4 regions of the Kitasatospora sp. NPDC001119 genome follow, and region 3 is predicted to be linked to each of the others. Evidence: riboswitches for the same ligand, from Rfam matches in the RefSeq annotation. Region 3 holds a riboswitch; each other region holds the start of a gene.
The links. Region 3 has a riboswitch for cobalamin ahead of ACWDD9_RS32230 (prenyltransferase/squalene oxidase repeat-containing protein). Riboswitches for the same ligand answer to the same signal wherever they lie in the genome.
Positions count from the first base shown of each region.

Region 1: linked by a shared signal. The riboswitch ahead of ACWDD9_RS18765 (ribonucleoside-diphosphate reductase subunit alpha) and the one ahead of ACWDD9_RS32230 (prenyltransferase/squalene oxidase repeat-containing protein) in region 3 are both predicted to bind cobalamin.
Region 2: linked by a shared signal. The riboswitch ahead of ACWDD9_RS17430 (cobalamin biosynthesis protein) and the one ahead of ACWDD9_RS32230 (prenyltransferase/squalene oxidase repeat-containing protein) in region 3 are both predicted to bind cobalamin.
Region 4: linked by a shared signal. The riboswitch ahead of ACWDD9_RS05290 (Nickel transporter NicT) and the one ahead of ACWDD9_RS32230 (prenyltransferase/squalene oxidase repeat-containing protein) in region 3 are both predicted to bind cobalamin.

Region 1 covers NZ_JBSFKI010000014.1:4,155-11,644, reverse strand. The annotation lists gene ACWDD9_RS18775 (SRPBCC family protein) at 1-281, shown strand, start outside; gene ACWDD9_RS18770 (ribonucleotide-diphosphate reductase subunit beta) at 349-1,344, opposite strand; gene ACWDD9_RS18765 (ribonucleoside-diphosphate reductase subunit alpha) at 1,365-3,776, opposite strand; cobalamin riboswitch at 3,970-4,126, opposite strand; gene ACWDD9_RS18760 (glycosyltransferase family 39 protein) at 4,176-5,867, opposite strand; gene ACWDD9_RS18755 (glycoside hydrolase family 26 protein) at 5,867-6,976, opposite strand; gene ACWDD9_RS18750 (glycosyltransferase family 2 protein) at 6,982-7,490, opposite strand, start outside.
Region 2 covers NZ_JBSFKI010000012.1:163,234-170,723, reverse strand. The annotation lists gene ACWDD9_RS17445 (CDP-alcohol phosphatidyltransferase family protein) at 1-251, shown strand, start outside; gene ACWDD9_RS17440 (hypothetical protein) at 357-1,682, opposite strand; gene ACWDD9_RS17435 (alpha/beta hydrolase family protein) at 2,410-3,516, opposite strand; cobalamin riboswitch at 3,831-3,961, shown strand; gene ACWDD9_RS17430 (cobalamin biosynthesis protein) at 4,070-5,083, shown strand; gene ACWDD9_RS17425 (cobyric acid synthase) at 5,080-6,594, shown strand; gene ACWDD9_RS17420 (putative cobaltochelatase) at 6,695-7,490, shown strand, end outside.
Region 3 covers NZ_JBSFKI010000032.1:10,648-18,137, reverse strand. The annotation lists gene ACWDD9_RS32240 (amidohydrolase) at 1-1,080, opposite strand, end outside; gene cobF (precorrin-6A synthase (deacetylating)) at 1,328-2,086, opposite strand; cobalamin riboswitch at 2,224-2,344, shown strand; gene ACWDD9_RS32230 (prenyltransferase/squalene oxidase repeat-containing protein) at 2,443-3,534, shown strand; gene ACWDD9_RS32225 (hypothetical protein) at 3,564-4,043, shown strand; gene ACWDD9_RS32220 (hypothetical protein) at 4,110-4,298, opposite strand; gene ACWDD9_RS32215 (protein kinase domain-containing protein) at 4,582-7,490, shown strand, end outside.
Region 4 covers NZ_JBSFKI010000003.1:224,303-231,792, reverse strand. The annotation lists gene ACWDD9_RS05305 (AAA family ATPase) at 1-892, shown strand, start outside; gene ACWDD9_RS05300 (hypothetical protein) at 937-2,610, opposite strand; gene ACWDD9_RS05295 (ArsR/SmtB family transcription factor) at 2,752-3,135, opposite strand; cobalamin riboswitch at 3,218-3,430, shown strand; gene ACWDD9_RS05290 (Nickel transporter NicT) at 3,462-4,577, shown strand; gene rpmG (50S ribosomal protein L33) at 4,644-4,808, opposite strand; gene rpmB (50S ribosomal protein L28) at 4,953-5,189, shown strand; gene rpsN (30S ribosomal protein S14) at 5,189-5,494, shown strand; gene ACWDD9_RS05270 (CobW family GTP-binding protein) at 5,500-6,666, shown strand; gene rpsR (30S ribosomal protein S18) at 6,681-6,917, shown strand; gene rpmF (50S ribosomal protein L32) at 6,966-7,139, shown strand; gene ACWDD9_RS05255 (M24 family metallopeptidase) at 7,341-7,490, shown strand, end outside.

The sequences.
Region 1 (7,490 bases), on a different contig from region 3:
GGGTCACCGCGTACAACCGGCCGTACGGCTTCGACTACACGGTCGAGCGCAGCCTGCCGCCGTCCCGGCACGAACTCGGCCGGATGACCTTCACCGAGGTCCCCGGCGGGACCGAGGTCGCGTGGACGACCACCTTCCAGGTCCGCCTGCCCTTCGGCGCGGCCCTCACCCGGGCCCTGGCCAAGCCGGTCATCGCCCACACCTTCGGCCGCATCCTCGCCGCCGCCGACGCCGACCTCACCGCCGGCCGCCGGCGGGCCGGGAACGGCGACGCCGGGTGACGGCGCGCAACGACAGAGGTGCCCCGCACGGCCGAGCCGTGCGGGGCACCTCTGTCGTATCTGTGGCTTAGAAGTCGTCGTCGAAGGCGACGGAGCCCTCGACGGCGACCTGGTACGCCGAGACGCGGCGCTCGAAGAAGTTGGTCAGCTCCTGGACGTTCTGGAGCTCCATGAAGCCGAACGGGTTCGTCGACCCGTAGCGGATCGGCAGGCCCAGGCGGGCCAGGCGCTGGTCCGCCACGGCCTGCAGGTACTCGCGCATCGAGGCGGTGTTCATGCCGGGCAGGCCGTCGCCGCACAGGTCCTGGGCGAACTGGAGCTCGGCCTCGACGGCCTCCTCCAGCATCTCCGTGACCTGCTTGGCCATCTCGTCGTCGAAGAGGTCGGGCTCCTCCTCGCGGACGGTGTCGACCACCGACATCGCGAAGTCCATGTGCATGGACTCGTCGCGGAACACCCAGTTGGTGCCCGTGGCCAGGCCGTGCAGCAGGCCGCGCGAACGGAACCAGTACACGTAGGCGAAGGCGCCGTAGAAGAACAGGCCCTCCACACAAGCCGCGAAGCAGATCAGGTTCAGGAGGAACGCGCGGCGGTCCTCCTTGGTCTGCAGCGAGTCGATGTGGTCGACCGCGTTCATGTACTTGAAGCAGAACTGCGCCTTCTGGCGGATGGAGGGGATGTTCTCCACCGCGGCGAAGGCCGCGTTGCGGTCCTCCGGGTCGGGCAGGTAGGTGTCCAGCAGCGTCAGGTAGAACTGGACGTGCACGGCCTCTTCGAACAGCTGCCGCGAGAGGTACAGGCGCGCCTCGGGCGAGTTGATGTGCTTGTAGAGGCTCAGCACCACGTTGTTGGAGACGATCGAGTCGCCCGTCGCGAAGAACGCGACCAGCCGGCCGATGAGGTGGCGCTCGCCCTCGCTGAGCTTCGCCAGGTCGGCGACGTCGGAGTGCAGGTCCACCTCCTCGACGGTCCAGGTGTTCTTGATCGCGTCCCGGTACCGGTCGTAGAACGACGGGTAGCGCATCGGGCGCAGGGTCAGCTCGAAGCCGGGGTCGAGCAGCATCTTGCGGTCTTCGGGGGTGGTCACTGGCAGGCCTCGCAGGACTCGGGGTTCTCCAGGGAGCAGGCGATGGCGGCTTCCTGCTCCGGGGTGAGGGAGGGGGTGTTCACGGGCACCGGCGCCGGCGCGGCGGCACGGGCGGTGCCGGACGCGGCCTGGGCGATGCGGGTGGCCGGGCGCGAACGCAGGTAGTAGGTGGTCTTCAGACCCACCTTCCACGCGTAGGCGTACATCGAGCTGAGCTTGCCGATGGTCGGCGCCGCCATGAACAGGTTCAGGGACTGGCTCTGGTCCAGGTACGGCATACGGGCCGCGGCCAGGTCGATCAGCGCGCGCTGCGGCAGCTCCCAGGCCGTCCGGTACAGCGAACGGACCCCGGCGGGCAGCCAGTTCAGGTCCTGGACGGAGCCGTTGGCGTCGCGCAGGGCGTCGCGGGTCTGCTGGTCCCAGACGCCGAGCTCCTTGAGCTCGCGCACCAGGTACGGGTTGACCTGGAGGAACTCGCCGGACAGCGTCTCGCGCTTGAACAGGTTGGACACCTGCGGCTCGATGCACTCGTACACGCCGGCGATGGACGCGATGGTCGCGGTCGGCGCGATGGCCAGCAGCAGCGAGTTGCGCAGGCCGGTCTCGGCGATCCGGGCGCGCAGCGCCGTCCAGCGGTCGGCCCACTGCGGGGCGGCCGTCGGGAAGTGGTCGATGTGCAGCTCGCCGCGGGCGGCGCGGGTCTCGCCGTACGCCTCGTGGCGGCCGAGCTGCTCGGCCAGGTCGGCGGAGCGCTCGTACGCGGTGAGCATGATGCGCTCGGCGATCAGCGTGGACAGGCGGGCGGCCTCGGCGGAGTCGAAGTCGATCCGCAGCTTGAAGAAGACGTCCTGGAGGCCCATCACGCCGAGGCCGACCGGCCGCCAGCGGGAGTTGGAGGTGCCGGCCTCGGTGGTCGGGTAGAAGTTGATGTCCACCACGCGGTCGAGGAACGTCACGGCCGTGCGGACGGTGGCGTCGAGGCGCTCCCAGTCCATGGCGCCGAGCAGGTCGTCGACCGTGGCACCGGGGGCCACGTGGGCGCCGAGGTTGACCGAGCCGAGGTTGCAGACGGCGGTCTCGGAGTCGTCCGTGACCTCCAGGATCTCCGTGCACAGGTTGGAGGAGTGCACGGTGCGGCCCGGCAGGGCGGTCTGGTTGGCGGCGCGGTTGGAGGCGTCCTTGAAGGTCATCCAGCCGTTGCCGGTCTGCGCCAGGGTGCGCATCATGCGGGCGTACAGGGTCTGCGCCGGGATGGTGCGGACGGCCTTGCCGGCCAGCTCGGCCTTGCGGTAGGCCTCGTCGAAGTCGGCGCCCCACAGGTCGACCAGCTCCGGCACGTCGGCCGGGGAGAACAGCGACCAGTCCTGGTTGGCGTTGACCCGGCGCATGAACTCGTCCGGGATCCAGTGCGCCAGGTTGAGGTTGTGGGTGCGGCGGGCCTCTTCGCCGGTGTTGTCGCGGAGCTCCAGGAACTCCTCGATGTCGGCGTGCCAGGTCTCCAGGTAGACGCAGGCCGCGCCCTTGCGGCGGCCGCCCTGGTTGACGGCGGCGACCGAGGAGTCGAGGGTGCGCAGGAACGGCACGATGCCGTTGGACTTGCCGTTGGTGCCGCGGATCAGGCTGCCGCGCGAGCGGATGCGCGAGTAGGACAGGCCGATGCCGCCGGCGTGCTTGGACAGGCGGGCGATCTGCGCGTAGCGGTTGTAGATCGAGTCCAGGTTGTCCAGCGGCGAGTCGAGCAGGTAGCAGCTCGACATCTGCGGGTGCCGGGTGCCGGAGTTGAACAGCGTCGGCGAGGAGGTCAGGTACTCCAGGCGGCTCATCAGGCCGTACAGCTCGGCCACCTCGCGCACCGACTGCTCGCTGTCGCCGACCGCCAGGCCGCAGGCGACGCGGAGCAGGAAGTGCTGCGGGGTCTCGATCACCTTGCGGGTGATCGGGTGGCGCAGCAGGTAGCGGGACTGCACGGTGCGCAGGCCGAAGTACTCGAAGCGGTCGTCGCCGGCGGTGTCGATCAGCGCGTCCAGGGCGGCGGCGTGCTTGGCGACGAAGTCCGCGGTGGTGTCGCCGATCAGGCCCTCGGTGTGGCCGACGGCGATCGAGGCGGAGAAGGACACCGAGCCCTGGCTGTTCGCCTCGTCGACGATCTCCAGCGCGAGCAGGCGGGCGGCCAGCTTCGAGTACTGGGGGTCCTCGGCGATCATCGACGCGGCGGCGTCCACGGCCAGCCCGCGCAGCTCGGCGAAGTCCGAGCCGGCGTGGCGGCCGCGCAGCGCGGCGGCGGCGACATGGCCGGGGTCGACCTCGGTGAGGTCGGTGCTGCGGTCGGTGAGCAGCCGCAGCAGCGCGCCCCCGGGGTCGGAGACCGTCGGGTCGGTGAAGGCGGTACCGGAGCCCTGGGCGGGCAGGGTGGCTGAGGCAGCGGTGGTCAAGGCGCTCTCTCCTGGCGGCGATCGGCGGCGGTGCTCGGGGGGCCACCGGGCCGATCTGGGCAGGGGAGCACGGCGCGAACGCAAAAAAGCGTCGCGCGAGGTGACTCCCCGGCCCGCCCGCGAGGCCCGGAGGGGTACTGCTGGTGCCGGCGCGGCCTCTGCGGGAGGGCCGTGGCGCACGCCGTCGGCAGGTACTCGGACTCGCGGGGTGCGGCTGCTGGAGCCGCCCGCTCACCGCTGCGGGGCAGTCCCGGATTCGCACCGGGTTCCCCTGCATCGACAGCAGAAGCGAGCATACATGTTGTGCCGCCGGACTGCGGCGGCACCATATGTTGTGCCTGTCGTGTCGCGGATGTGCGTGGGCCGGGCGGCCGGTCAGTGCTTCAGATAGACCTTGTACGTGCTCGAATCGCCGGTCGGCGAGGTGAATTGGGCGACCAGCCGGTAGTGTCCGGCGGCGCCCAGGGCCTCGCCCAGGGCCCGGTCGGTGGCCCTCGGCGCGGTGCTGTCGAGGACGACCATGGTGAACCAGCCGTCCCGGATCGCGGCGACGCTGCCGTCGTCGCCGTGGTGCTCGACGCCGGCCCCGTCGCGGTAGTCCGTGCCGGCGCGCGCGGAGACCCACTGCTCGGGCTTGGAGACGCCGCCGAGGTAGTACTCGGCGAGTCCGTCGACCTCGGTGAGGTAGCGGCCCTGGGGCTCCGTGTGGACCCGCAGGACGGCCAGCAGGCGGCCGGAGTCGGGCCCGTTCTGGTAGCGCAGCGCGGACTGCTCCAGGCCGAGGGCGAGCAGGGCGACCCAGACCAGGATGCCGAGCTGGGGGTGGCGGAAGTGGGCGCCGACCAGCCGGGTCAGGCCGACCCCGGCGAGCGGGGCGGCCAGCAGCATGCCGTAGCCGAGATGGCGGAACAGCGCGCCGGAGGTGCCGGTCCACAGGTGGGCGGCGGGGACCAGCAGGGCGGTGGCGGTCAGGACGGCCCCGAGCAGGGCGCGCCGGCCCCGGGTGGTGGGGAGGGGCTCCTTCTCCGGCGCGTCGTGCTCGGGCATCTGTTCGCGGCGCGCGTAGGCGATGGTGCCGGCCACCGCGAGGACGGTGAACAGGCCGGCCCACTGGAGCGTGCCGAGCAGGACCGAGCCGGCCGAGCCGGGGGCGTTGCCGCGCGAGGGCGACCACCCGGCGACCTTGCCGAGGGTGCCGTACGGGAGCAGCAGGACGAGGGTGCCGAGGGCCGTCAGCAGTGAGCGCAGGGCGGCCGGGCCCACCCGGTGGTACGGCCGGGCGCAGGCGAAGGCGAGGGCCACCAGGGCGGGGACGGCGAAGGCCGCGGAGTAGGCCGTGGCGCAGGCCAGCGCCGTGGGCGGGGCGGCGAGCAGGGCCAGGGCCGGATGGCGGCCTGCCGTGAACACCGTGGTCCAGGCCGCGAGGGCGACCAGCAGGACGGCGAGGGACTCGGGCGCGGCGTAGAAGCCGACCACCACGGTGGACTGGAGGACGGCGTACCCGGCGATGGCGCAGATGGCGACCCGCTCGTTGAACAGCCGCCGGGTCAGCGAGTACAGCAGGACCGTGGTGAGCAGCGCGAAGCCGAGGCTGAGCAGCCGGGTGCCCCAGATGCCGTTGGCGTCGGCGGCGGCGCCGGCCAGCGGCGGGTAGAGCCAGGGCGAGCCGTGCACCCGGTCGACCAGGTCGGTGGTGACCGGGGTGCCGTGCAGCAGGTGGGCCAGCTGCTGGCGGCCGGCGACCATGGCGGCGGCCTCGTCGGGGTGCGCGGCGGCCAGCAGGCGCAGCGAGAGGGCGGCCTGGACGGTGAGGACGGCGCCCAGCAGCCCGCGGGCGATCCAGCGGCGCCGGGGGCTGGTGCCCGGGTCCCAGCCGATCGCGGGGACCCGCGGGATGGTGTACGGGGCCAGCTCGACGCCGTCGGGGTTGTCGACCGCCACGGCGGGGCGCGGACCGTCGGGGCTGTCCACCGCCACGGCGCCGGGCCCGTCCGGGTCCGGCTCGGCGGCCGGGTCGTGGGCGGAGCGGCCGTGCGGGACGGGGGAGAACTCGGACTCAGTGCTCATCAGGGGTTCCGGATGTCGAAGCCGTAACGGGGGTCGGACACGCGCTGCTTGAACGCGGCGAGGGTGTCCGGCACGGCCTCGACCCGCCAGTCCGCCCGCTTGACGATGTTGAACCAGACGAAGCCGACGATGTCGTCGTGCGCCTCCAGCCCGGAGAACAGCTGGTCGATGTCCGCGTGCTGGCGCTTGCCCTGCTCGGAGGCGGTCTCGCTGATGAAGAAGGGCTTCTGGGAGAAGCCGCGGATCTCGGCCATGGTCGGGCCGTAGAGCGCGTCGAAGGTCTTGGGCCCGGTCTTGGTGAAGTAGCCGGTCATGCCGGCCCAGTCGACGTAGGTGTCGCCGGGGTAGTACGGCTCCAGGCGGGTGTTGGGCGCGGGGTCGGTGATGTTGGGGCTCCAGACCCAGATCACGTTGGTGGCGCCGGCCTGGTCGAAGAGGTCGTGGACGTGGCGCCAGGCGGCCACGAAGTCCTCGGGGGTGGCGGCCTGACGGCCCCACGGGTACCAGTCGCCGTTCATCTCGTGGGCGATGCTGACGGCGATCGGCAGGTTGAACTTGGCCACGGCCTTGGCGACGCCGCGCACGTAGTCGTCGGTGTCGCCGGCCGCGATCGAGGCGAGCGAGCGGTCGTGCGGCTCCCAGGCCATGAAGGGCAGCGCCCCGGCGTCGTGGATCCGGCGGGCGCCCGCGGTGTCGAAGCCGCCCTTCCAGTGGGCGTAGAACTCCAGGACGTTGGGCTGCTTGCCGATCGCGTCGCGGTAGCCGGGCAGCGCGTCCATCGTGGCGGGGACGTCGGGCAGGGCGGCGCCGAGGTACTTGTGGCTCGGCCTGAGCAGTGGCGTGACGTCGTACGGGACGCCGGCCGGCAGGGCCTTGGGCGTGGCGGGCGCGGCCGGTGCGGTGCCCCCCGCGGCGGGGGTCGCGCCCGGAGCGCCGGGGGCGCCGGGGGCCGGGGTGGCGGCCGGGGCGGCCTGGGCGAGGTCCTTCTGCATCGCGAAGCCGGGGTCCTCGGGGCCGCACGCGGTGGTGAGCAGCAGGCCGGCGGCGGCCAGCAGCGGGAGCGCCAGCCGGTGACGGAGCCGGCCGGCCCGTCTCGGGTGGGCGGTCATGGCGATCACACTGCTTCCGTCGGGCGGGGCTGGACGAGGACCCGGCCCACGATGGTGGCGTAGAAGAGGCCGGAGGCGAGGACGAGGGCGAAGTTCAGCGGGCCCATGGTGAGCATCCGCCAGATGCTCAGCAGCACCCAGAGCAGGGCGGTTCCGCCGCCCCAGGCGATGACGCCGATCCAGAACCGCCGGGTCCTGTTCCGCTTGGCGCCGCTGGAGCCGGTCGGCTGCCAGGCCATCCGGTTGCGGCGCACGATGTCCCAGATGGCGAAGACGTGCGCCCAGCCGTACATCATGCGGGCGGCCCAGGCCTCCAGCCGGTAGGGGTTGCGGTGCCAGAGCGGGAAGATGACCGTCGCGTAGAGCAGGCCGGGCAGCACCAGCGCGGTGTTCTCCCAGCGGATCAGGTCGGGGCGGGCGAGCAGCAGGACGATCGGGATGAGCGGTGAGACGACGGTGAACAGCGCCGTGTGGATGTAGTAGAAGAAGCCGGACAGGTAGCAGGCCCGGGTGA
Region 2 (7,490 bases), on a different contig from region 3:
TGGTCAGCCGGATCGAGTACCCGAAGCCGCAGGGGCTGCTGGCCACCGCCACGCTCTGCTGGGTCGTCGTCGCGATCGGCTGCCTGGCCGCCTGGGCGACCGGGCTGCCCGGCGGCGACAGCCTGATGCACGTCGGCGCGTTCGCCCAGATCACGCTCGCCGCGATGGCGCCGCTGCTGGTCATCCGCCGCAAGGTGGGGCAGAAGGTCGGCGACGTCCGCGCCCGGCGGGCGGAGTCGCGGCTCGGCTGAGCCGTCCCACGACCGACATGGGGAAGGGCCCGGAACCTGGTGGTTCCGGGCCCTTCCCGTGTTCCCGTCTTCCTGTGCGCCCGTGTTCCCGTGCGCCCGTGCGGCTCAGGCGCCGCCGGTGTGCACGCTGAACGCCGAGCGGCGGGCCGCCCGGGCCACGCCCGGGTCCGGGTGCACGCTCGAGACCGCCGTCAGCACCGAGGCCGCCCGCGGGTGGCCGGACTGCCGGGCCCGGGCGAACAGCCGGACCGGGTCGCCCGCCGCGGCGCCCTCGACGTGGCCCACCAGCAGCTCGGTCTCGCCGTGGTCGAGCACCGCGGCCGCGGTGTCCACCCAGAGCCAGGCCGCGTCCTCCGCGCCCAGCACGTCCGCCGGGGCGACGCCCTCGTCCGCGCGCTCCGCCAGCCACAGCAGCGCGTACGGGCGCAGCACCGGCTCGTCCACCGCCGCGCGCACCGCCTGCTCGGCCGGTCCGCCGGCCACCCGCAGCGCCTCGAAGGCCAGCCCGCGCACCAGCGCGTCGTCGCCCTGGGCGGCGTCCAGCAGCTCGCCCACCGCCCGGTCGGCCGGACGGGCCGCGACCCAGGCCCGGAACTCGGCGCGGGCCGGGCCCGGCGAGTAGTCCGCACAGGCGTTCAGCAGCTCGAAGGCGCTCTGCTCGATGTGCCCGGCCGCGGTCTGCGCGACCGTGCAGATCTCCTCCAGCTTCGCCCGCACCGCCCAGTGGCCGAGCGGCGACAGCTCCGCGGCGTCGTTCCTGCGCACCAGGGCGCCGACGGCCGCCAGGCCGTCCAGCATCCAGTCCAGGACGGCGGCCACGTCCGAGGGCGCGGCCGGGGTGTCGATCTGCGGCGCACGGCAGGTGCCGCGGACGGCGGAGACGGCCGAGGCCGCGTGCGGCACCGGCGACAGGCCGGGTCCGCCGAGGCCGGTGCCGACCCGGCGCTCGTCCAGGCCGCGGCGCAGCAGCTCCAGCAGCTCGCTCTCGGCGACCGGGCCGTCCACCAGGTGCAGGAAGGAGAGCAGCTGCGGGGCCTGGTCCACGGCCTGCCCGGCCAGGACGGCGAAGACGCCGCGCAGCGCCGCGGGCGGCACCGGGGCGAGCAGGGTCCAGGCGTCGAACAGCGCCGACCAGCCGCGCACCACGGCCTCGTCGTCGTGCTCCCAGGCGTGCAGGCGCCAGCCGGGGCCGGCTCCGCCGTCCCGGGCCTCCACCAGGCCCACCAGCAGCGCCTGCCCCCACGCCTTGGCGGCGGCACCGACCGTCATGGCCAGGGCCCGGCCCGCCGCGCGGGCGTCGTCCGGGAGCAGCTCGCCGCGCTTGTCGACCTCGGCCAGCTCACCGGCCCAGCGGGCGACCCGGACGGCGTCCACCAGCATCCGGCGGGCCAGCGGCGCCAGCTCGGAGGGTGCCGGAAAGCCCTCCGGCACGGGAACCCTGCCCCGCCCGGGAGCCGGAGCGGGCCCTCGTCGCCGGGGTACTGCGTTACGGGGGACTCCCGCCCCGCCCGGCCTGCCACCGGCGGGCCGTTGGGCCGTTCCGGGGAGACGGGTCACCGTCGCACCGGTACCGATCGTCGGCGGGAGCGGGGCATCACGGTCGCGCGGGTTCCGAGACGTCACGTCGAGCAGTCTTCCCCTTGTACCGGCCTTCTGTCACATCCGGTTGTCCGTACGACCGGGCGACCGCCGGTGGCACCTCCGCAAGATCGGGCAACAACGGCAAACCGCCTGGCCGGAAACGTGTGACCTGCCCATGCCACGGGGGGCGGCCCGGTTGCCGGGAATGCTCGGGCGGTCACCGTGCGTACGGGTGGGGGGTAAGGGGTCGGGCCAAATATTGCTCCTGACAGCCGAGGGGCCCGTACGGGGGCGTTTCGGCCCGGCGACGCCCGGCAGGACTGTCCAGCCCGAATCCGGACGGATGGCGGGCGGGGTGATCGGGATCGAGCCGCACCGGAAGTCGGCCGGGCCGACTTTTCACGCGGGCCCGGAGGAATGGGAGGAACGTTCATTCTCGGACGGGGGGAATCGCGCCGGGAAAAGCGGCGGGGACCAGCCGAAAACGCCCTCGCGCACAGGGGGGGTGGTTGAGGGGCCAGGGCCGGTCTTCGGACTCGCCTCTGCGGGGCGAACGACGGGAGTCCGAAGACAGGTCCTAGAGCAGCGGGGTGAGCCAGCGGCGGAGGAGTTCGGTGTAGCGGTCGGGGGCGGTGTTCCAGAGGGTGGCGTGGTCGGCGCCGGGGAAGGGCTGGAGGCTCACCACGTCGCGGCGGGCGGCGGCCAGCTTCTCGGCGGCGCCGAAGGGCGCGATCCGGTCCCCTGGGCTGTGCAGGAGGAGGGTCGGCACCCGCAGGTCGGTGCCGTCGGCGATGCGGCCGAAGTCGGCGAGGTCGACCCCGGTGCGGCCCTCGGCGGCGAGGGCGCCGAGCTCGGCGGCGACGCCCTGGAAGCCGGCCCGGGCGGCGTCCCGGCGGGCGGAGGCGGGCAGGTCGAGCACGGGCGAGTCGAGGATCAGACCGCGGACGGCGTGCGACCAGGCGGAGCGGGCCACGGTCTGCAGCACGATGGTCGCGCCGACGGACCAGCCGTACAGGATCACCTTGCCCGCGCCGCTGTCGAGCGCCAGCCGTACCGCCGCCTCGATGTCGCGCCACTCGGTCTCGCCGAAGTGGCTGAGCCCGTCCGGGGAGGCGGGGGCGCCCCGGTCGCCGCGGTAGGTGACGGCGAGGGCGGGCAGGCCGAGCCGGTCGAGGACGGGGAGCACCGGGAGGGTCTGCCGGCGGTCGTCGCCGGGGCCGTGCACCAGGATCACCCAGGTGCCGCGCTTGCCGTCGAGCCGCCAGGCGGGGAGGGCGCCGAGCTCGCCGTCGGCGGTGGTGTCGGCGAAGGCCAGGCCGAGCGCCTCGGTGGGGTCGCCGAGGTGGACCCGCGGGGTGAAGCGGACCTCCGTGCCGGGGACGAGGGTGCCCCGGTCGGCGCGGACCAGTCGGCGGGTGACGCCCTGTTCGTCGGCGTGCAGCACCTCCTCGACGACCGCGTGCCCGCCGTCCGCCCACTCCACCGCCCAGCGGCCGGGGCGCAGGCTCGCGGGGCCGCGGGTGAAGGTGACCCGGCCGGCGGCGAGGGCGCGGACCTGGACCGGCCCGGACTCCTGGACGGCGGTCACCGGACGGACCATCCGCTCGGAGGCCCGGCGGCCGACCACCAGCACGGCGGCCCCCACCGCGGCGGCCGCCACGACGGCGGCGGTTCCCCAACGCATCTCGCTCCCCGCTCTGTTGTTCACGGACGTCGTTCACGGACGTTCTTCACGGACCGGACGGTGTTCGAGCCCCAGTTCACCGGCGCTCCGCCCGACCGGCCACCGGGCTGGGCCGTCCGGGTCACCCGGCGGGCGCTCCCGGGGCGCTCAGGGCAGTACTCAGGGGGTGCCGGTGGCGGGGGTCGGGGCGGGGCCGCGCCGGGCGATCCGACCGGGCGTCAGCGGCGTCCCCGTGTGACCAACCCCTCCGTGACCTCGGTTGACTCCCGGTTCGGGCCCGTGATGGGATCCTGGGGCCAAACGGAGGCATGGAGAGGAAGCCGGTGGAAGTCCGGCGCGGTCCCGCCACTGTCACCGGGGAGCACGCTCGGAACATCGCCACGGCGGGCCGTCGACGGCCGCTGGAAGGCCCCGGGGGTGCGTTCGACCCGGAAGCCAGGAGACTCTCGCCGCCGTCACGTCGATCCAGGGCGCGGACCCTGAGTGAGGACACGCACGCGATGCAGGCTGCCCCGCCCGGCCGGACTCCGAGCTGCCCTCCGCCGTGCGGCCGATGACCCCGCGCGCGCCTTCCCCCGCTCCGCGCCCGCTGACCCGAGCCTCGCGCCCGCTGGCCCGCGCCGCCGTGTTCGCACTCGGCGCCGCCGCGGGCTACGCCGCCGACGCCCGCTTCGCCGACCCCCGCCGGGGCCACCCGGTGGCCTTCTTCGGCAGCGCCGCGACCCGGCTGGAGCGGCGGCTGTGGCGCGACGACCGCGCCGCCGGGGCCGGGTACACCGCGCTGTGCGTGGGCGCGGTCGCGGCGGGCGCGTTCGCCCTGGACCGTACGGTGGGCCGGCGCCCGCTGGGCCGGGCGGCGCTGGCGGCGGCCGCGACCTGGACGGTGCTTGGCGGCACCTCGCTGACCCGGGAGGCCCGCACCATCGGCCGCTCGCTGGCCGCCGGCGACCTCGCCGCCGCCCGGGAGCGGCTGCCGCACCTGTGCGGGCGGGACCCGAGCGCGCTGGACGGGCAGCAGATCGCCCGGGCGGTGGTCGAGTCGGTGGCCGAGAACACCGCCGACGCCGTGGTGAACGCGCTGACCTGGGGCGCCCTGGCCGGCACCCCCGGCCTGCTGGCCTTCCGCGCCGTGAACACCCTGGACGCCATGGTCGGCCACCGCTCGCCCCGCTACGCCCGGTTCGGCTGGGCCTCGGCCCGGCTGGACGACGTGGCGGGCTGGCCGGGCGCCCGGCTGACGGCGCTGCTGACGGTGGCCGCCGCCCCCGAGCCCCGGACCGCCTGGCGGGTCTGGCGGCGCGACGGCTCCGCGCACCCGAGCCCGAACGCGGGCCAGGCCGAATCGGCGTTCGCCGGCGCGGTGGGCGTCCGACTGGGCGGCACGCTGCGGTACGGGGAGCGGGTGGAGCACCGGCCCGTCCTGGGCGCGGAGCTGCGGCCGGTGACGGTGGACGACATCGAGCGGGCCTGCGCGCTCTCCCGGCGGGTGGGCGCACTGGCGCTGGGTACGACGGTCGCGGGGCACGTCCTGCTGCGGGCACTGCTGAAGAAGAGGGGACGGGCATGAGCAACGCACTGCTGGTCGCGGGGACGACCTCGGACGCGGGCAAGAGCGTGGTGACGGCCGGGATCTGCCGGTGGCTCGCCCGCCAGGGCGTGCGGGTCGCGCCGTTCAAGGCGCAGAACATGTCGCTCAACTCCTTCGTCACCGCCGACGGCGCCGAGATCGGCCGCGCCCAGGCGATGCAGGCGCAGGCCGCCCGGGTGGAGCCGGAGGCGGCGATGAACCCGGTGCTGCTCAAGCCGGGCGCGGACGGCCGCAGCCAGGTGGTGCTGCTCGGCCGGCCGGTGGCCGAGGTCGGCGCGCTGGACTACCGCGAGCGCAAGCCCGTCCTGCTGGAGCGCGCCCTGGAGTGCCTGGCCGACCTGCGCGGCCGCTACGACGTGGTGGTCTGCGAGGGCGCGGGATCGCCCGCCGAGATCAACCTGCGCGACCGCGACATCGCCAACATGGGCCTGGCCACGGCCGCCGCCCTGCCGGTGGTGGTGGTCGGGGACATCGACCGCGGCGGGGTCTTCGCGGCGATGTACGGGACGCTGGCGCTGCTGTCGGCGGAGGACCAGCGGCACGTGGCGGGCTGGTTCGTCAACAAGTTCCGCGGCGACGCGCGGCTGCTGGCGCCCGGGCTGGAGATGCTGCACGAGCTGACCGGCCGTCCGGTGCTGGGCACGCTGCCGATGCTGCCCGGGCTCTGGCTGGACGCCGAGGACTCGCTGGACCTGTCCACCGTGGCGGACCGGGCGGACGGGCCCGGGCCGCTCGGCGCGGACGTGCTGCGGGTGGCCGTGGTGCGCTTCCCCCGGCTGTCCAACTTCACCGACATGGACGCGCTCGCGCAGGAGCCGGGCGTGCTGGTCCGCTGGGCGACCAGGCCGGAGGAGCTGGCCGACGCCGACCTGGTGGTGCTGCCCGGTACCCGGGCCACCGTCGCGGACCTCGCCTGGCTGCGCGAGCGCGGCCTGGAGCCGGCCCTGAAGGCGCGGGTGGCGGCCGGACTGCCGGTCCTCGGGGTCTGCGGCGGCTACCAGATGCTGGCGCACTCGATCGTGGACGAGGTCGAGTCGAAGGCGGGCGCCGTCGACGGTCTCGGGCTGCTGCCGACGCACGTGCGGTTCGGCGTCGAGAAGGTGCTGGCGCGGCCGGTCGGCGAGGCGTTCGGGCAGCGGGTCGAGGGCTACGAGATCCACCACGGGGTGGTGACCGTGGAGGGGGGCAGCCCCTTCCTGGACGGCTGCCGGGTCGGCCCGGTCTGGGGCACCACCTGGCACGGCGCGCTGGAGAACGACGGGTTCCGCCGCGAACTCCTGCGCGAGGTCGCCGAGTTGTCCGGCCGGGCGTTCGTCCCGGCGCCGGACACCTCCTTCGCCGCGGCGCGCGAGGCCCGGCTGGACCGGCTGGGCGACCTGATCGAGGAGCACGCGGACACCGACGCGCTGTGGAAGCTGATCGAGGGCGGGGTGCCGGCGGCCGGATCGCTGCCGTTCCTCCCGCCCGGGGCCCCTGGGAGTGACGCATGAGCCGGACACGGGCACAGGGCTGGGCAGGACCGCCGAACCGGGCGGGGCGGCAGGGCCGGGCACGATCACAGAGTCAGGCACGACAGGACTGGGGTACGGCATGAGTGACGTCCGCTATCCGTTCACCGCGATCGTCGGCATGGCCGACCTGCGGCTCGGACTGCTGCTGAACGCGGTCTCCCCGGCCGTGGGCGGCGTGCTGGTGCGCGGCGAGAAGGGCACCGCGAAGTCGACCATGGTGCGCGCGCTGGCCGGCCTGCTGCCGTCCATCGCCACCGTGGACGACTGCCGCTTCGCCTGCGACCCGGCCGCGCCCGACCCGCAGTGCCCGGACGGGCCGCACGACTCCCCGTCCTCCTCCGAACGGCCCTCCCAGCTGGTGGAGTTGCCGGTCGGCGTGGCCGAGGACCGGATCGTCGGCTCGCTCGACCTGGAGCGGGCGCTGGCCGAGGGCGTCAAGGCCTACGAGCCCGGACTGCTCGCCCGGGCGCACCGCGGCGTGCTCTACATCGACGAGGTGAACCTGCTCCAGGACCACGTGGTGGACCTGCTGCTGGACGCCGCCGCGATGGGCCGCTCGTACGTCGAGCGCGAGGGCGTGTCGGTGCGGCACGCGGCCCGGTTCCTGCTGGTCGGCACCATGAACCCGGAGGAGGGCGAGCTGCGGCCGCAGCTGCTCGACCGGTTCGGCCTGACCGTCGAGATCGCCGCCACCCGGGACCCGGCCGAGCGCGCCGAGGTGGTCCGCCGCCGGCTCGGGTACGACGCGGACCCGGCCGGCTTCGCCGCGCGGTTCGCCGAGGAGGAGCGGGCGCTCGCCGAACGCATCACCGCCGCGCGGGAGTTGCTGCCCAAGGTCGAGCTGACCGATGTGGCGCTGCGTCAGATCACCGCCG
Region 3 (7,490 bases):
CTCGTCGTACGTCGCGTGTAGCCGGAAGCCCCAGCCGTGCTCGGTGAGCAGGCGCACGGCCTTGGCGAACTCCCCTTCGTAGGCGTTCAGTTCGGGGCGCGGCTCGGCGAAGTTCTCGAAGTCGGCGGCGGCCCAGGTGAGGTTCTCGCCGGCGCCGTTCAGCCGCAGCCACTCGTCGCCGTCCCCGGGCCGGACCGTCTCGACCCAGCGGGTGAGGTCGTCGACTTCCTGGCCGGGGGTCTGCGGGAACAGGTGGTAGGCGATGCGGAGCGAGAGCAGCCCGTCGCGGGCGAGTTCGGTCACCGTGGCGTAGTTCTCCGGGAAGCTCTGGAACCCGCCGGCGGCGTCGATCGCGGAGGTCAGCCCGAAGCGGTTCAGCTCGCGCAGGAAGTGCCGGGTGGACGTCCTGCGCTCCTCGCCCTCCAGTGTCGGGGCCTTGGCGAGCGTGGAGTAGAGGACCAGGGCGCTCGGGGCGGCCAGCAGCATGCCGTTGGGCTCGCCGCCGCGGCCCCGGACGATCTGGCCGCCCTTCGGGTCCGGGGTGTCGCGGGTGTAGCCGACGGCGCGCAGCGCGGCGCGGTTGAGGACCGCCGACTGGTAGAGGTGGAGGACGAACACCGGGGTGTCCGGCGCCGCCTCGTTCAGCTCGGCGGGGGTCGGCAGCCGCCGCTCGGCGAACTGCTCCGCCGACCAGCCGCCGACGACCCGCACCCACTGCCCCCGGGGCGTCCGGGCGGCCTGCTCCCGCAGCATCGCCAGGCCCTGGCGCAGCGACCGCACACCGTCCCAGCGCAGCTCCAGGACGTAGTTGAGGCCACCGCGGATCACGTGCAGGTGCGCGTCGTTGAGGCCGGGCACCACGCGGCGGCCGAGCGCGTCGACCACCACCGTGGACGGGCCGACGGCCGGGGCTATGTCCGCGTCGTCCCCGACGGCCGTGATCAGGCCGTTCCGGATGGCGAGGGCGCCGGCCTGCGGGCGGCGGGCGTCCCCGGTGTGGATCCGGGCGTTGCGGACGACGACGTCGGCGGCGTGTTCGGTGACGTTCTCCGTGCGGGGGACCAGCCCGCCGACCGGCATTGCAGGCACCTCGACGGCCTCCAGTCATGGGTTCGGGCCGCCGCCCGGAGCGGGCGGCGGCGCGGCGCGGTCGAGCCGGACGAGCCCAAGAGGCTGTCCTGTTCGCTCTCATGACGGAACGTTAGGCAGTGGCATGGTGTCGGAGTTGGCCCACAGTGCACCGGCACCGGTCCGGGAGCGCACCGGCCGGGCGCGAGGGCGGTGTCCGAGTGTCGGCCGGGGGTCGAACCGGGGCGGCGCCCGCCGGTCAGCTCTCGGAGCGCCGCAGCAGGTAGGTGTCCATGATCCAGCCCTTGCGCGCGCGGGCCGACTCGCGCAACTCGCTGATCCGCGGGGCGGCTTCGGCCAGCGGACCGGCGACGAGGATCTCGTCGGGGGTGCCGAGGTACGCGCCGTAACGGATCTCCAGCCCCTCCGGGTCGATCCCGGTGAAGGCGGCGCGGCCGTCGAGCATCACCACGACGTCGTCCACGTCCTCGGGGAAGCCCTCGGCCAGCCGGCGGCCGGTGGTGATCTGCACCGGGCGGCCGACCCGGGTCAGCGTGCTGCGGTGGCGGGCGGCGAGCGCGGAGACGCTGCTGATGCCCGGGACCACCTCGTAGTCGAAGCCGACGGCGCCGCGGGCCAGGACGTCGTCCACCACGGCGATGACGCTGTCGTAGAGGCTCGGATCCCCCCAGACCAGGAACGCGCCCGTCTCGCCCTCACCGAGGTGCTCGGAGAGCAACTGCTCGACCAGGTCGGCCCGGCGGACGCGCCAGTCGTCCACGGCGGCCGCGTACGCGGGGGTGGTCCGGTCCCGCTCCGCGTCCGGCGCCTCGACCACCCGGTGGCCTGGCCGGCCGTGCTCGGCCAGCATCCGGCGGCGCAGCCGGATCAGGTCCTGCCGGTCCTCGTTCTTGTCGAGGATGAAGAAGACGTCCGTGCGGGCGAGCGCCTTGACCGCCTGCAGGGTGAGGTGGTCGGGGTCGCCCGCGCCGATGCCGATGACGAAGATGTGCCGCATGGGAGGCATTCTGCCGTCCGGGACGCCCTGGTCGCGTCGGCGGCCGGGAGGGGCGCGTCCCGATGTCGGGCGGCGGCCACCGTGATGTCACGTTCGAACCCTTGACCGGATCTTTTCCGTATCGCCATGATGGGCCGTCATGTTGTGACTCCGCCGCTGGGGGAAGTCCGGTTCGAATCCGGCGCTGGCCCGCAACGGTAGGCCGCCGGCTCCTGGTCGGAGGCGAGCCCGAGTACCCGTCGGCGGAGGCGTGTCGTCCCTCCTCCCGTCGTGGTCCGCGGGCCGGAGCCCCGAGGGCCGCCCCGGCTGTCGCCGCCGCCCTCCGGGCCCCTGCGCGCGGGCCCGGAAAGGCCACCATGCCCACGCTCCGCCGCACCCTCGGTCTGCTCGCGATACCCGCCGTGGCGCTCGCCACCGCACTCCCGGCGGTCACCGCCGCCCACGCCGCGCCCGTGAACGCGACCGCCGCCGCGACCTCGTCCCCGACGGTCCGTCCCGACGCCGCCGCGGGCGGCTGGCTGGCCCGCCAACTCGTCGACGGCGACCACTTCGAGTCCGTCTTCAACGGGACCGCCTACCCCGACCAGGGCCTCACCATCGACGCCGTACTGGCCTTCGCCGCCTCGCGCGGCTCCGACGAGGCCGCCGCGAAGGCCACCGCCTGGCTGGCGAAGCCCGAGATCATCGGCGGCTACCTCGGCGACGGCACCACCGAGGCCTACGCGGGCGCGACCGCCAAGCTGCTGCTCGCCGTCGAGGTCCGCGGCGGGGACCCGACGGCCTTCGGCGGCGTCGACCTGCCGGCCCGCCTGCGGTCGCTGCAGACCGCCGAGGGCCGGTTCTCCGACCGCTCCCAGTGGGGCGACTACAGCAACACCTTCGGCCAGTCCCTCGCCGTGATCGCCCTGCACCGCACGCCCGGTGGCGCCCCGGCGGCGGCCGTGGACTTCCTGGCGAACAGCCAGTGCGCGGACGGCGGCTTCCCGCTCTCCTTCGGCCAGGCCGCCTGCACCAGCGACGCCGACGCCACCGCGCTCGCCGTCCAGGCCCTCGCCGCCACCGGGCGCGCCGCCAAGGCGAACACGGGCCTGGGCTGGCTCACCGCCCACCAGAACGCCGACGGCGGCTTCGCGGCCGCCGGGGCGACCGCCTCCAACGCCAACAGCACCGGCCTGGCCACCCAGGCGCTGCTCTCCGGCGGACGCCTCGGCCCCGGCCTCAAGGCCTGGGGCCGGCTGGTGAAGCTCCAGCAGGGCTGCTCCGCCGACCCGGCGGTCCGCGGCGCCGTCGCCTACGACGCGACCGGCTTCAACGCGGGCACCGGCGCCCGGGCCACGGCGCAGGCCGTCCTCGGCCTCGCGGGCACCCCGCTGTCCACGCTCTCCGCCTCCGGGGCCGCCCCCGACGCCCCGACCCAGGCCTGCCCGCCGGCGCCGGCCACGCGCTGAACCACGCTGACACCGCGAGGAGTTCACCGATGAGCGACACCCCCACCCCGGTCCGCCCGGCCCGCCGTACGCTCGGGTCGATCGCCGCCGCGGCGGCCCTCACCGCCGGACTGCTCGGCGTCTGCGCCGTCCAGGCGCCGCAGGCGCGGGCGGCCGCCTGCGGCGGCACCACCGGCGTCACCGTCGTGGTCGACTTCACCGCCGTCGGCGGCGGCATCCAGACCGGCTGCGCGCCCGGCGACCCGGCCAGCGGCCTGGCCGCGCTCACCGGCGCCGGATTCTCGTACGCCTTCCACCCGCGCTACCCGGGCTTCGTCTGCACCATCAACGCCCTGCCGACGACCTGCACCAACCCGACCGGCAGCGCCTACTGGTCGTACTGGCACGCCCAGCACGGCGGCCCCTGGTCGTACAGCACCCTGGGCGCGGGCAGCTACGACCCGGCCCCCGGCGACGTCGAGGGCTGGTCCTTCGGCGCCGGCGCACAGCCGGGCACCACCGCGCCCTGACAGGCGGAGGGCCACCGGCGCCCCGGCCCCTTCTCCGGAAGGGGCCGGGGCGCCGGTGCCAGGGGCTCAGGCGCCGCGGGACGCTCGGCGCCGCCGGTCGAGGTGTCCGACCAGCCGTACGGTTGCCACCGCGGCGGCCGTGAACAACAGGGTGTCGACCATGGTGCCCGCGGTGGTCAGCCACGCGGGGTCGTCGCCGTCGGGCACGCGCGTCGCGGTGAACAGCCCGCCGACGCCCGTCGAACGTACTGTCATTCGACGGCCGCGCCCACTCGCGGTCCTCCCTGAGGATCCGGTCCATCGTCATGGGTTTCGGTGTTCTCGTCCCGGCCGGGCCGGCCGTCGGCATCCAGATCACGCCGACGTGGTGGTCCACTTCCGCCGCCGGCCCCGCGGACCGACCTCTCGGCGTGCCGGCCTGGCCCCGCGGGTACGGCTTCGCACTCGGCGTGCGCGGTTGACCCGACATCACGACGAAGGCCCAGGCGGCCCCGGGGCGGCCTGTCATGACACGGCGTCAGATCGCATACTCGTCGGTATGAGCGATCGGAATGGGGCGGCGTCGGCCTGGAAGGTCGGCGATGTGATCGAGGGGCTGTACCGGGTCGACCAGGTGCACGAGGCCGGCGGGATGGGCCTGGTGTACCGGGTCTGGCACCTGGGGTGGGGGACCGACCTGGCGGTGAAGTCCCCCCGGCCGGAACTGTTCCGGTCCGCGCGGGAGCGGGAGCTGTTCGTCGCCGAGGCGCAGACCTGGGTCGGCCTCGGCCTGCACCCGCACGTCTGCGCCTGCCACTATGTACGGGAGATCGGCGGGACGCCCCGGGTGTTCGCCGAGTACCTGGACGGCGGCAGCCTGAGCGAGTTGATCCACAGTGGCCGGCTGTACGCGGGCGGCCCGGAACAAGCCCTCGCCCGGATCCTGGACCTGGCGGTCCAGGCCGCCCGGGGGCTGGACCACGCCCACCAGCAGGGCGTGGTCCACCAGGACGTGAAACCGGGCAACATCCTGCTGGACCGGGACGGTACCGCCCGGATCACCGACTTCGGCCTGGCCCGGGCCGGGCAGCTCGCCGCGTGGCCCGGCGGCGCAGGCGATCGGCCCGGCGCCGACGCCACCGTCCTGGTCGCCGCGGGCGGGATGACCAGGGTGTACGCCTCGCCCGAGCAGTACGGGCAGCGGCAGCTCGGCCGGCGAAGCGACCTGTACAGCTTCGCCGTCTCGGTGCTGGAGATGTTCACCGGCGGCGTGGCCTGGTACGTCGGACCACTCGCGAGCGAGACCCTCGCGGCCTTCCGCGGGACCCGAGGCCGCGACGGCCGCCCGCCGATCCCGCCCGGCGTCGCCGAGCTGCTGGAGCGCTGCCTGCGCCACGACCCCGCCCAGCGACCCGCCTCGATGGCCGAGGTCGCCGCCGAGCTCGCCGAGCACTACCACCGGGCCACCGGGACCCGGTACGCGCGCCCGGTGCCGAGCGCGGTCGGGCTGCGCGCCGACGAGCTGAACAACCGCGGCCTGTCGCTCTTCGACCTCGAGGACATCCCCGGCGCGCAGCGCGCCTTCGCCGACGCTCTGGAAGCGGACCCGCGCCACCTGGACGCCGCCTACAACGGCGGCCTGCTGCGCTGGCGGCGCGGCGAGACCACTGACGACACCCTGGTCGCCGACCTGGAGCAGCTGCGGCTCGTGCACGGCGACTCCTGGCAGTCCCGCCACCGGCTGACCGAGGTCCACCTGGAACGCGGCGACCTGGAGGCCGCCCGCGAGCTGCTCGCCGGGATCACCGCGGAGTGCGGCGACGACCCCGAGCGGCGCGCCGCCGTGGAACGTCTCGACCTCTCAAGCGCCCCCGACAACCGGGCGGCCCCGGCCTTCACCGCCCGCTGGTACCAGCTGTTCGACGGCCCCGCGCGGCTCGCCGCCCGGATCACCCCCGACGGGCGGTACGCGGTCACCGGCTACGGCGGCCACGGCGACAAGGACCGCGGGCTGAAGCTGTGGGACCTGCGGCGCGGCGAGCTGCTGCGCACCGTCGGCGGCCTGGAGTCCTGGGTGAGCAGCCTCGACGTCTCCGACGGCCGGTACGCGGTCTCGGTCGGCCCGGACAACGAGGTCCGGTTCTGGGACCTGGCGCGCGAGCGCTGCCTGCTGGCCTTCACCCCGCCCGGCCGCCGCGAGCTGTTCCGGGTGCAGGCCCTGCGGATCGACAACCGGGCGCGGACCGCCGTCGCCGTGGTGGAGGGACGGCTGCTGGTCTGGGACTTCCCGAGCGGCCGGCAGCGGTTGCGGCTCGGACCCGTCACGGACCGGGCCGAGGACTCCCACCGGGTCGAACTGAGCCACGACGGCGGTCTCGCCCTGGTCAGCAGCCACGCGCGCGGCACCCTCCAGCTGTGGGACCTGAACACCGGAGAGCTGCGGCAGACGATGACGATGCCGGGCCGCGGTCCCACCGCGATCTGGCTGGAGCCCGAGGGCCGCACCGCGGCGACCGCCTCGCCCGGCCTGACGATCCGGCTGTGGGACCTGCGCAGCGGCCGCGCGGTGCGCACCGTGACCTCGCCGATCGGCGAGGTCCGCTCGCTGGTGCTGAGCGGCGACTCCCGGTACGCCGTCACCGGCGGCGAGGACGGCGCGGTGCGGCTCTGGGACCTGGCCCTGTACCGCTGCGTGCGCACCTTCCGCGAACACAGCCAGCCGGTCGCCGCCGTGATGATGGGCGGGGACGCCGACTGGGCGGTGTCCGCCGGGCAGGACAACACCGCGCGCTGGTGGCGGATCACCCCGGAGCGCCGGTTCCGGGCGAGCATGCAGCTCAGTCGGCCTCGCCGCCACCAGGAGATCGAGCGGGCCGGCGGGCAGGTCGGGGCCCTGCTCGCCGAGGCCGAGCAGGCGCTCGGGTCTCGGCAGCACGCCGCCGCGCTCGACCTGCTCACCCGGGCCCGCTCGACGCCCGGCTATGAGCGTGCGCCGGAGGTGCTGGCCGCGTGGCGGCGGCTGGGGAGATCCGTCCGCCGTACCGGGCTGCGCGGGGCGTGGCCGGTGCACACCCTCGGCGGGCAGGGCCACGTGTCCTCGCTCGCCGTGTCGGCGGACGGGCGTACCGCGGCGATCGGCGGTGACCGCCGGGTCGGGCTGTGGAATCCGACCGACGGCACCCCGCTGCGCGCGCTCGACAAGCCCCGGGTCGGATCGGTCGGCCTGAGCGCCGACGGCCTGCGTGCGGTGGCCGGCGGGGACGCGGTGCTGCAGAGCTGGGAGCTGCCCGGCGGCCGACCGCTCGGCCGGGTCGACGCCCGTGGGCCCGACGGCCGTGCCGAGAGCGGTGAGGAGGGCATGCTCGGGAACTCGGTCCTGTTCACCGCCGATGCCCGGCAGGCCCTGGTGATCGGCCGGGACGGCGCGCTGCGGCTGTGGGACCTGGACAGCGGCCGCTGCGTGCGGGT
Region 4 (7,490 bases), on a different contig from region 3:
CGTGGCGTACTTCCGGGGCCGTGCGTCGCTCGCCGACCGGACGATGGGCAGGGACCGGCTCCGGCTGCAGGACCCGAGCGGCGACGACCTGCCCGGTTTCGCCTCCGACGCCGCGGCCCTGGAGTGGCTGTACGCCGAACGCGCCGACTTCCGCGCGGTGGTGGAGGAGGCGGCCGCGCAGGGGTGGCACGGCGAGGTGTGGCGGCTCTGCGAGTCGCTCTGGCCGCTGTACCACGGCCGCAAGCTCTACGACGACTGGATCGCCACCCACCGGCTCGGCATCGAGTCGGCCCAGTGGGACAACCAGCCGGCCGCCGTGGTCAAGATGCGCAACCAGCTCGCCCGCGCCCACCAGGAGCGCGAGGAGTACCGGCTCGCCGCCGAGCAGCTGGCGCTCGCCACGGAGCTGGTCCCGCTGGTGACGAACCGCCGGGTGGTCGGGGTGCTCTACGAGACCGACGGCCTGCTCTGCCTGGCCGACGGCCGCCCGGGCGACGCGGTGGAGCGCTTCACCCTGGCCCTGGCGGAGAACCGGGGCGACGACCACGGCGAGATCGTCCAGAGCTACAACCTGGCGCAGGCGCTGATCGCCGACGGCCGTCCGGAGGAGGCGCTGACCCTGCTGGCCGAGGCCACCGCCCGGGCCGGGCGGACGCGGGACAACGACATGCTGATGAAGCTGCCGCTGGTCCGGGCCCGGGCCCACCGGGCGCTCGGGCAGCTGGACCTCGCCGTCGCCCACGCGGACGACTGCGCCCGGCGGGCCAAGGAGCGGAACCAGTACGCGAAGGAGGCGCAGGCCCACACCCTGCTCGTCACCCTCGCCGAGGAGCTGGACGACGCGGAGCTGGCGGAGCGCAGCCGCGAGCGGCTGCGGCAGCTGGCGGGCTGAGGGGCGGTCCGGGCCGAGGGGCGGTCCGTAGCGGGCGGGCGGGGTCAGGGCCCGGTGCGGAAGGACACCCGGGTGCGGTCCCCGCCGGTGCGGACGGTGAGTCCGTGCTCGGGGAGGCCGGCCGGGTCGCCGCCGTCGGCGAGCCAGCAGGCCACGGCCGAGCCGAGCAGCAGCGGGTCGACGGCGGGGTCGGGGCGGCCCCAGTCCGGTTCGGCGCGGGCCTCCAGCAGCCGGCCGCCGTGCAGCCGGAGCAGGTGGCGGGCCGGGCCGAGGGCGGCCACCGCGACGGCGAGGCCGGGCAGTTCGGCGGCGGTGTCGGCGAGCCAGCGGGTGGCGGGGCGTTCGGCGTGCGCCTCGGTGCGGGCGATCACCTCGGCCGTGTAGCGCAGGGCGTCGCCCGGGTGCTCGTCGGTGAGGGCGTGGAAGCCGCGCGGGGTGTGGTCGTCCGGGTGGAAGGGGTAGCGCCGCAGGCTCACCTCGGTCCCCTCGGTGCTGCCCTCGACGTCGTACGCGGTGGGCCACTCGGCGGCCCCGGGGCAGGGGGCGGGCCTGGGGTAGGGCGGCAGGGCCGGTTCGTCCCCGGGCTCGTCCAGGCCGTCCAGGAAGGAGTAGAGCAGCGGGCGCAGCAGCCGGGCGGATTCGCCGCGGTGGGCGAGCGAGCGGTCGGTGATCTCGCGCAGGCCGGCCGGGGCCTCGGCGAGGGCCCGTTCGAGCTGGGCGGCGAGGTCCCCGTCCGGGTCGAGGACGGGGGCGGCCTGGCCGAAGGCGTAGCTGGGGGAGCGCGGGTCGAGTTCGGCGGCGCCGGTGGCGACGAGCATGGTGCGGTGTTCCAGGGCGGCGCCGTAGACGGTGACCGAGCCGTGGTCGCCGATCACGCAGTCGGCGGCGACGAGCGCGGCCTGCCAGCCCTGGTGGGGCGGGATCAGGCGCAGGCCCATCCGGCGGGCGTCGTCGAGCAGCGCCCCGGGGGCGTGGCGGCTCCACACGTTGGGGTGCAGCACGACGGCCACCGTGTACTCGTCGGCGGGCAGTTGGCGGACGAGCCGCCGGGGCAGGTCGGGGTGGCGGCCGAATAACGAGTGCTCGCTCCAGGTGGAGCTGACGACGACGAGCCGTCGGCCGCCGACGGCGCCGAGCGCGGCGCGGTAGCCGTCCCGGGAGCGCCGGCTGGCGAGCATCCGGTCGAAGCACGGGTCGCCGACCACCCGGGCGACGTCCAGGGCCTCGGGGCAGGAGGTCCGCAGCCGGTCCAGCTGTTCGGGGTGGGAGAGCCCGAGGACGTCCACGAACACCCGCCCGCGGTGGGTGAGTTCGTTGCGGGACAGGCCGGCGGCGCTGACCGTGTCGCCGGTGGACTCGGTGACCAGGCGGTTGTAGCCGGCGCCGTGCGGCAGGACGACGAGGCGGGCGTCCAGGCGGTGCATGGAGGAGTGGACGGCGCAGGCGACGGCCAGGTCGAAGCGGTGGCGGACGGCGTCGTCCCAGTCCAGCACGGTGAAGCCGGACAGGCCGTGCAGGTACTCGTCCAGGGCGCGGTCGGCGAAGACGGAACCGGGGTTGACGGTGAAGTACCACTCGATGCCGTGCGGGCTCAGCAGGGAGAGGACGTCCAGCACCCGGGTGGCCGAGGTGAGGGTGCGGGCGACCGCCAGCACGCGGGCCTTGACCGGGTCGGTGTTCCAGCGGTCGGCGGGCCAGGCATGGGGGTGGGACGGCACATCATGATCGTACTGGCCGGGGCCGTTCACGGCGCGCCTTCCCGAGCGGGAGTCAGCGGCCCGAGCGGGAGTCGGCGGACCGGGCAGGAGTCGGCGGACCGAGCGGGAGTCGGCAGATCGGGCAGGCGTCGGCGGGAGGGGTCAGCCCACTGCCGCGCTGGGCTCGTGGTGCTCGGCGGCGGCGCACTCGTCGAGGAGGGGGCGCATGGCCTCGTCCACGAGCCGGTAGCGCACCACTCGTCCGTCCCGGTCGCCGGTGACCACGCCGGCCGTGCGGAGCAGCCGCAGGGCCTGGGAGACGGCGGGGTCGCGCATGCCGGTGGCCACCGCGAGGTCGCTGACGGCGAGCGGGCCGGCCCGGTGGAGGGCGAGCAGCAGGGCGAGCCGTCCGGGGTCGGCGAGCAGGGAGAACCGCTCGGCCCAGGACCGGACGTGTGCGGGGTCGCCGATCGCGGCGATGGCCTCGCAGACCCGGTGCCCGTCGATGGTGCGGTGGCCCGCGCGGTCGGCCGGTACGAGATGCATGCGGACATTCTTGCAGGCGGTCGCCTGTGATCCTGGACACCTGCGCAGGTGCGCAGCCTTGCACGGGTCGGGGCGCGGCCCCTACGGTGTTCCCCGCCGTGGTGCTCGGGAAGACCGGTGACGGACCCTCAGGGGTCCCAGCCCGGAGCGGCCCTCGCCACTGTGATCGGGTCGTTCCTCCGCCCGCGGAGGAACGTCGTCCGTGCCCACGGAGCCACTGGGTGCCTCGCGCACCTGGGAAGGCGGGCACGGGTATCCCGTCAGCCAGGAGACCGGCCACGGCATCTCACGAGGTTTTCCACGAGGTGCTGGAGCGTGATCCGCAGATGACCCTGCCCGAAACCGTTGCCGCCGGCGCGAAGCCGGCCCCTTCCGTGCTGCCCAGCTTCAGATGGCGGCGCGAGGACACCGTCCGTACGGCCGGGCTGATGGCGGTGATCGTGGCCATGCACGTGGTGGCCTTCGGCACGCTGATCTTCCTGGTCGCGCCCGAGCGGTACGCGGTCGGTACCCAGGTCTTCGGGGTGGGCCTCGGCATCACCGCGTACACCCTCGGGATGCGGCACGCCTTCGACGCCGACCACATCGCGGTGATCGACAACACCACCCGCAAACTGATGGCGGACGGCAAGCGGCCGGTCTCGGTGGGCTTCTGGTTCGCCCTCGGGCACTCCTCGATGGTGGTGCTGATGGCCGCCCTGGTGGCGGGCGGCGCGCAGCTGGCGAACACACTGATGGACGACGAGTCGGCCACCCACAAGTGGCTGGGCGTGATCGGGACGACCACCTCCGGCGTGTTCCTCTACCTGATCGGTGCGCTCAACCTGGCGGCGCTGCTCGGCATCCTCAGGGTGTTCCGCTCGATGCGGGCCGGGAAGTTCGACGAGAAGGAGCTGGAGGCGCACCTCGACTCGCGCGGCTTCATGGCCCGGGTGCTGAACCGGGCGACCCGTTCGATCACCCGGCCGGGGCAGATGTTCCCGGTGGGCATGGTGCTGGGCCTGGGCTTCGACACGGCGACCGAGGTCACCCTGATGGTGATGGCCGGCTCGGGCGCGGCCTCCGGGCTGCCCTGGTACGCGATCGTCTGCCTGCCGCTGCTGTTCGCGGCGGGGATGAGCCTGTTCGACACCCTGGACGGGACGTTCATGAACTTCGCGTACCAGTGGGCCTTCGCCAACCCGGTCCGGAAGGTGTACTACAACCTGACCATCACGGGTCTGTCGATCGCGGTGGCCTTCATCATCGGCACCATCGAGCTGGTCGGGGTGCTGCACGAGAAGCTCGACCTGACCGACCCGGTCACCGGGTTCGTCGCGGACATCTCGCTGGACAACGTGGGCTACGCCATCGCCGGGCTGTTCGTGGTCGTCTGGGCGATCGCGATCGGGTACTGGAAGCTCGCCCGGGTCGAGCAGCGCTGGACGCCCGAGGGCTCCTGAGCCGAGCGGCCAGGCCGCGAACGGCGCCTCCCCGAGTCCGGGGAGGCGCCGTTCGCGCGTCCGGGGTCAGCGCTCCTCGCGGAAGTCGACGTGCCGGCCCGCGGCCGGGTCGTACTTGCGCAGGACCATCCGGTCCGGGTCGTTGCGGCGGTTCTTGCGGGTCACGTAGGTGAAGCCGGTGCCGGCGGTGGAGCGGAGCCTGATCACCGGGCGCAGTTCGCTGCGGGCCATGGGACGTCCTCCTGGGGTCTGGGGGTCGGGGTCTCGGGGTCCGGTCCGAGGGGTTGGCTCGAACCGTACATCGAAATGGAAGTCATTTTCATCTGGTGTAACGTGAGCCCGGTCCTGCCCATTCCCGGACGCCAGGGAGCACCCATGTCCGCCCGCTGCCAACTCACCGGCCGCCGGCCCGGCTTCGGCAACGCGATCTCGCACTCGCACCGCCGCACCGGCCGCCGCTTCGACCCCAACATCCAGCGCAAGCGCTACTGGCTGCCCGGCGAGGGCCGGTACGTCCGGCTGACGCTGAGCGCCAAGGGCATCCGCACCGTCGACGCGATCGGCGTCGAGGCCGCCGTCGCCCGCATCCGCGCCCGGGGGGAGAAGGTCTGATGGCCAAGCAGAGCAAGATCGCCAAGAACGAGCGGCGGCGCGCCGTCGTCGCCCGCCACGCCGAGCGCCGGGCCGAGCTCAAGCGGACCATCGCCCACCCCGGCACCGGCCCCGCCGAGCGCGCCGCCGCCCAGGCCGAGCTCGCCCGCCAGCCGCGCGACGCCAGCGCCACCCGGGTCCGCAACCGGGACGCCGTGGACGGCCGGCCCCGCGGCTACCTGCGGGCCTTCGGCCTCTCCCGGGTCAACCTGCGCGCGCACGCCCACGCCGGGCACCTGCCCGGCGTCCGCAAGGCGAGCTGGTGAGCGCCGTGGACGGGACCAGGCTGCCGGTGGTGGTCGTCGCCGGCCTGCACGCGGAGCAGCGCCGGGCCGCCGTCGAGGAACTGGCGGCGGCCGCGGTGGACGCCGTGGTCCTGCACCACGACCTGCGGGACGCCGCGCTCGGCACCGTCCGCCGCGAGCTGCGCGACGCCGCCGGGGCCTTCGACGTGGCCGACGTCCCGCTGGCGAACGACTGCCCGTGCTGCGCCCTGCGCGAGGACCTGCTGCCCCGGCTGCTGGAGATCGCCGACGGCGGCCGGTACGGACTGGCGATCGTCGAACTGTGGGGCGGCAGCGACCCGCACCCCGCGGTCGAGGTGATCGCCGGGGGAGAGGTGGACGGGCGGCGGCTCGACGACGTCGTCGAACTGGCGGGCGTGGTCACCGCCGTCGACCCGGACCGGCTGGTCGGCGAGCTCTCCGTCCCCGACGACCTGGTGGAGCACGGCGAGCAGACCGCCTCGCGCGACGATCGGACCCGCGCCGAGGCGCTCGCCCACCAGATCGAGTACGCCGGCACGCTCGCCGTGCCGCGCGCCGCGGCGCACGCGCCGGGGCTCGCCCTCCTGCGCCAGCTGCACGCCACCGCCCGGACCGTCCGGCTCGGCACCGGCGCGCTCACCCGGGCCGCGCTCGGCGGCTTCGACGTGGCCGCCGCCCGCGACCGGGTCAACCCGGCGCTCGCGCTGCTGCCGCAGGAGCGGGACGAGGCGGGCGTCGCCACCCTGCTGTGGGAGCGCCGCCGACCGCTCCACCCCGAGCGGCTGCACCGGGCGCTGGAACTGCTCGTCCCGGCGGCGCAGCGCAGCCGCGGCCGGTTCTGGCTGGCCAACCGGCCCGATCTGATACTCGCCTGGGACGCCGCCGGGGCGAACCTCGCGGTCGAGGAGTGCGGGCCCTGGCTCACCTCCCTGCCCGACGCGGCCTGGGAGCTCTACCCGCCCGCGCGCCGGGCCGCCGCCGCCCTCGACTGGCACCCCCGGCACGGCGACCGGGTGCAGCAGCTCAGCTTCACCGCCGAGGGGCTGGACGTCGACGGCATCACCGACCTGCTCGACTCCTGCCTGCTCACCGACGCCGAACTCGCCGCCGGCGAACCCGGCTGGAAGGCCCTGCCGGACGCCTTCCAGGACCTGCTCGACCCCGTCCACTGAAGGAGCGCCCTCCCGTGCGCAAACGATCCGCCCCGCCGAAGCCCCGGCCCAACCCGCTGCTCGCGGCGGGCATCGAGTACATCGACTACAAGGACACCGACCTGCTGCGCCGCTTCGTCTCCGACCGCGGCAAGATCCGCGGCCGCCGGGTCACCCGGCTCACCGCCGAGCAGCAGCGGGCGGTGGCCCGGGCGATCAAGAACGCCCGGGAGACGGCCCTCCTGCCGTACGCCTCGGGCGCCACCCGCTAGCGCCGCCCGACGACGCGTTCGACCACACCACCCGAGAAGGAGCCCGCGATGGCCGTACCCAAGCGCAAGACCTCCCGCAGCAACACCCGGCACCGCCGGGCCCAGTGGCGGGCGACGCCCCCGAAGCTGGTCGCGATCACCCTGAACGGCCGGGAGATGCTCGTCCCGCAGAACCTCGTCCCGGCGTACCGGCGGGGTCTGCTCGACCCGGACGGGCAGTAGGCGCGACGGGAGGAAGCCGCCGCCGAGGGGAGGTGGGCCCCTCGGCGGCGGCGCGCGTCCGAGCGGCGGGTGGGGGAGCGGGGCCCCGGCGCGGGCCGGAGGGCGACGGCGCGGTCGCGCGGGGGGCGCGCAAGGGGCACCGGGGGTTCTGGCGGGGGTGCTCGGCGGGCGCTTCGGGCCGGGGGTTCGTAGGCTCGACGCATGGCGGATGCGTACGCGGGGCGGCGGGAGCGGGTGAGGGAGCACTGCAGCGCGGCCGGGGCCGATGCGGCGCTGATCACCCGTGCGGCGAACGTGCGGTACCTGACGGGCTGCGCGCCCTGCGGGGCGAGCCTGTTGCTGACCAGGGAG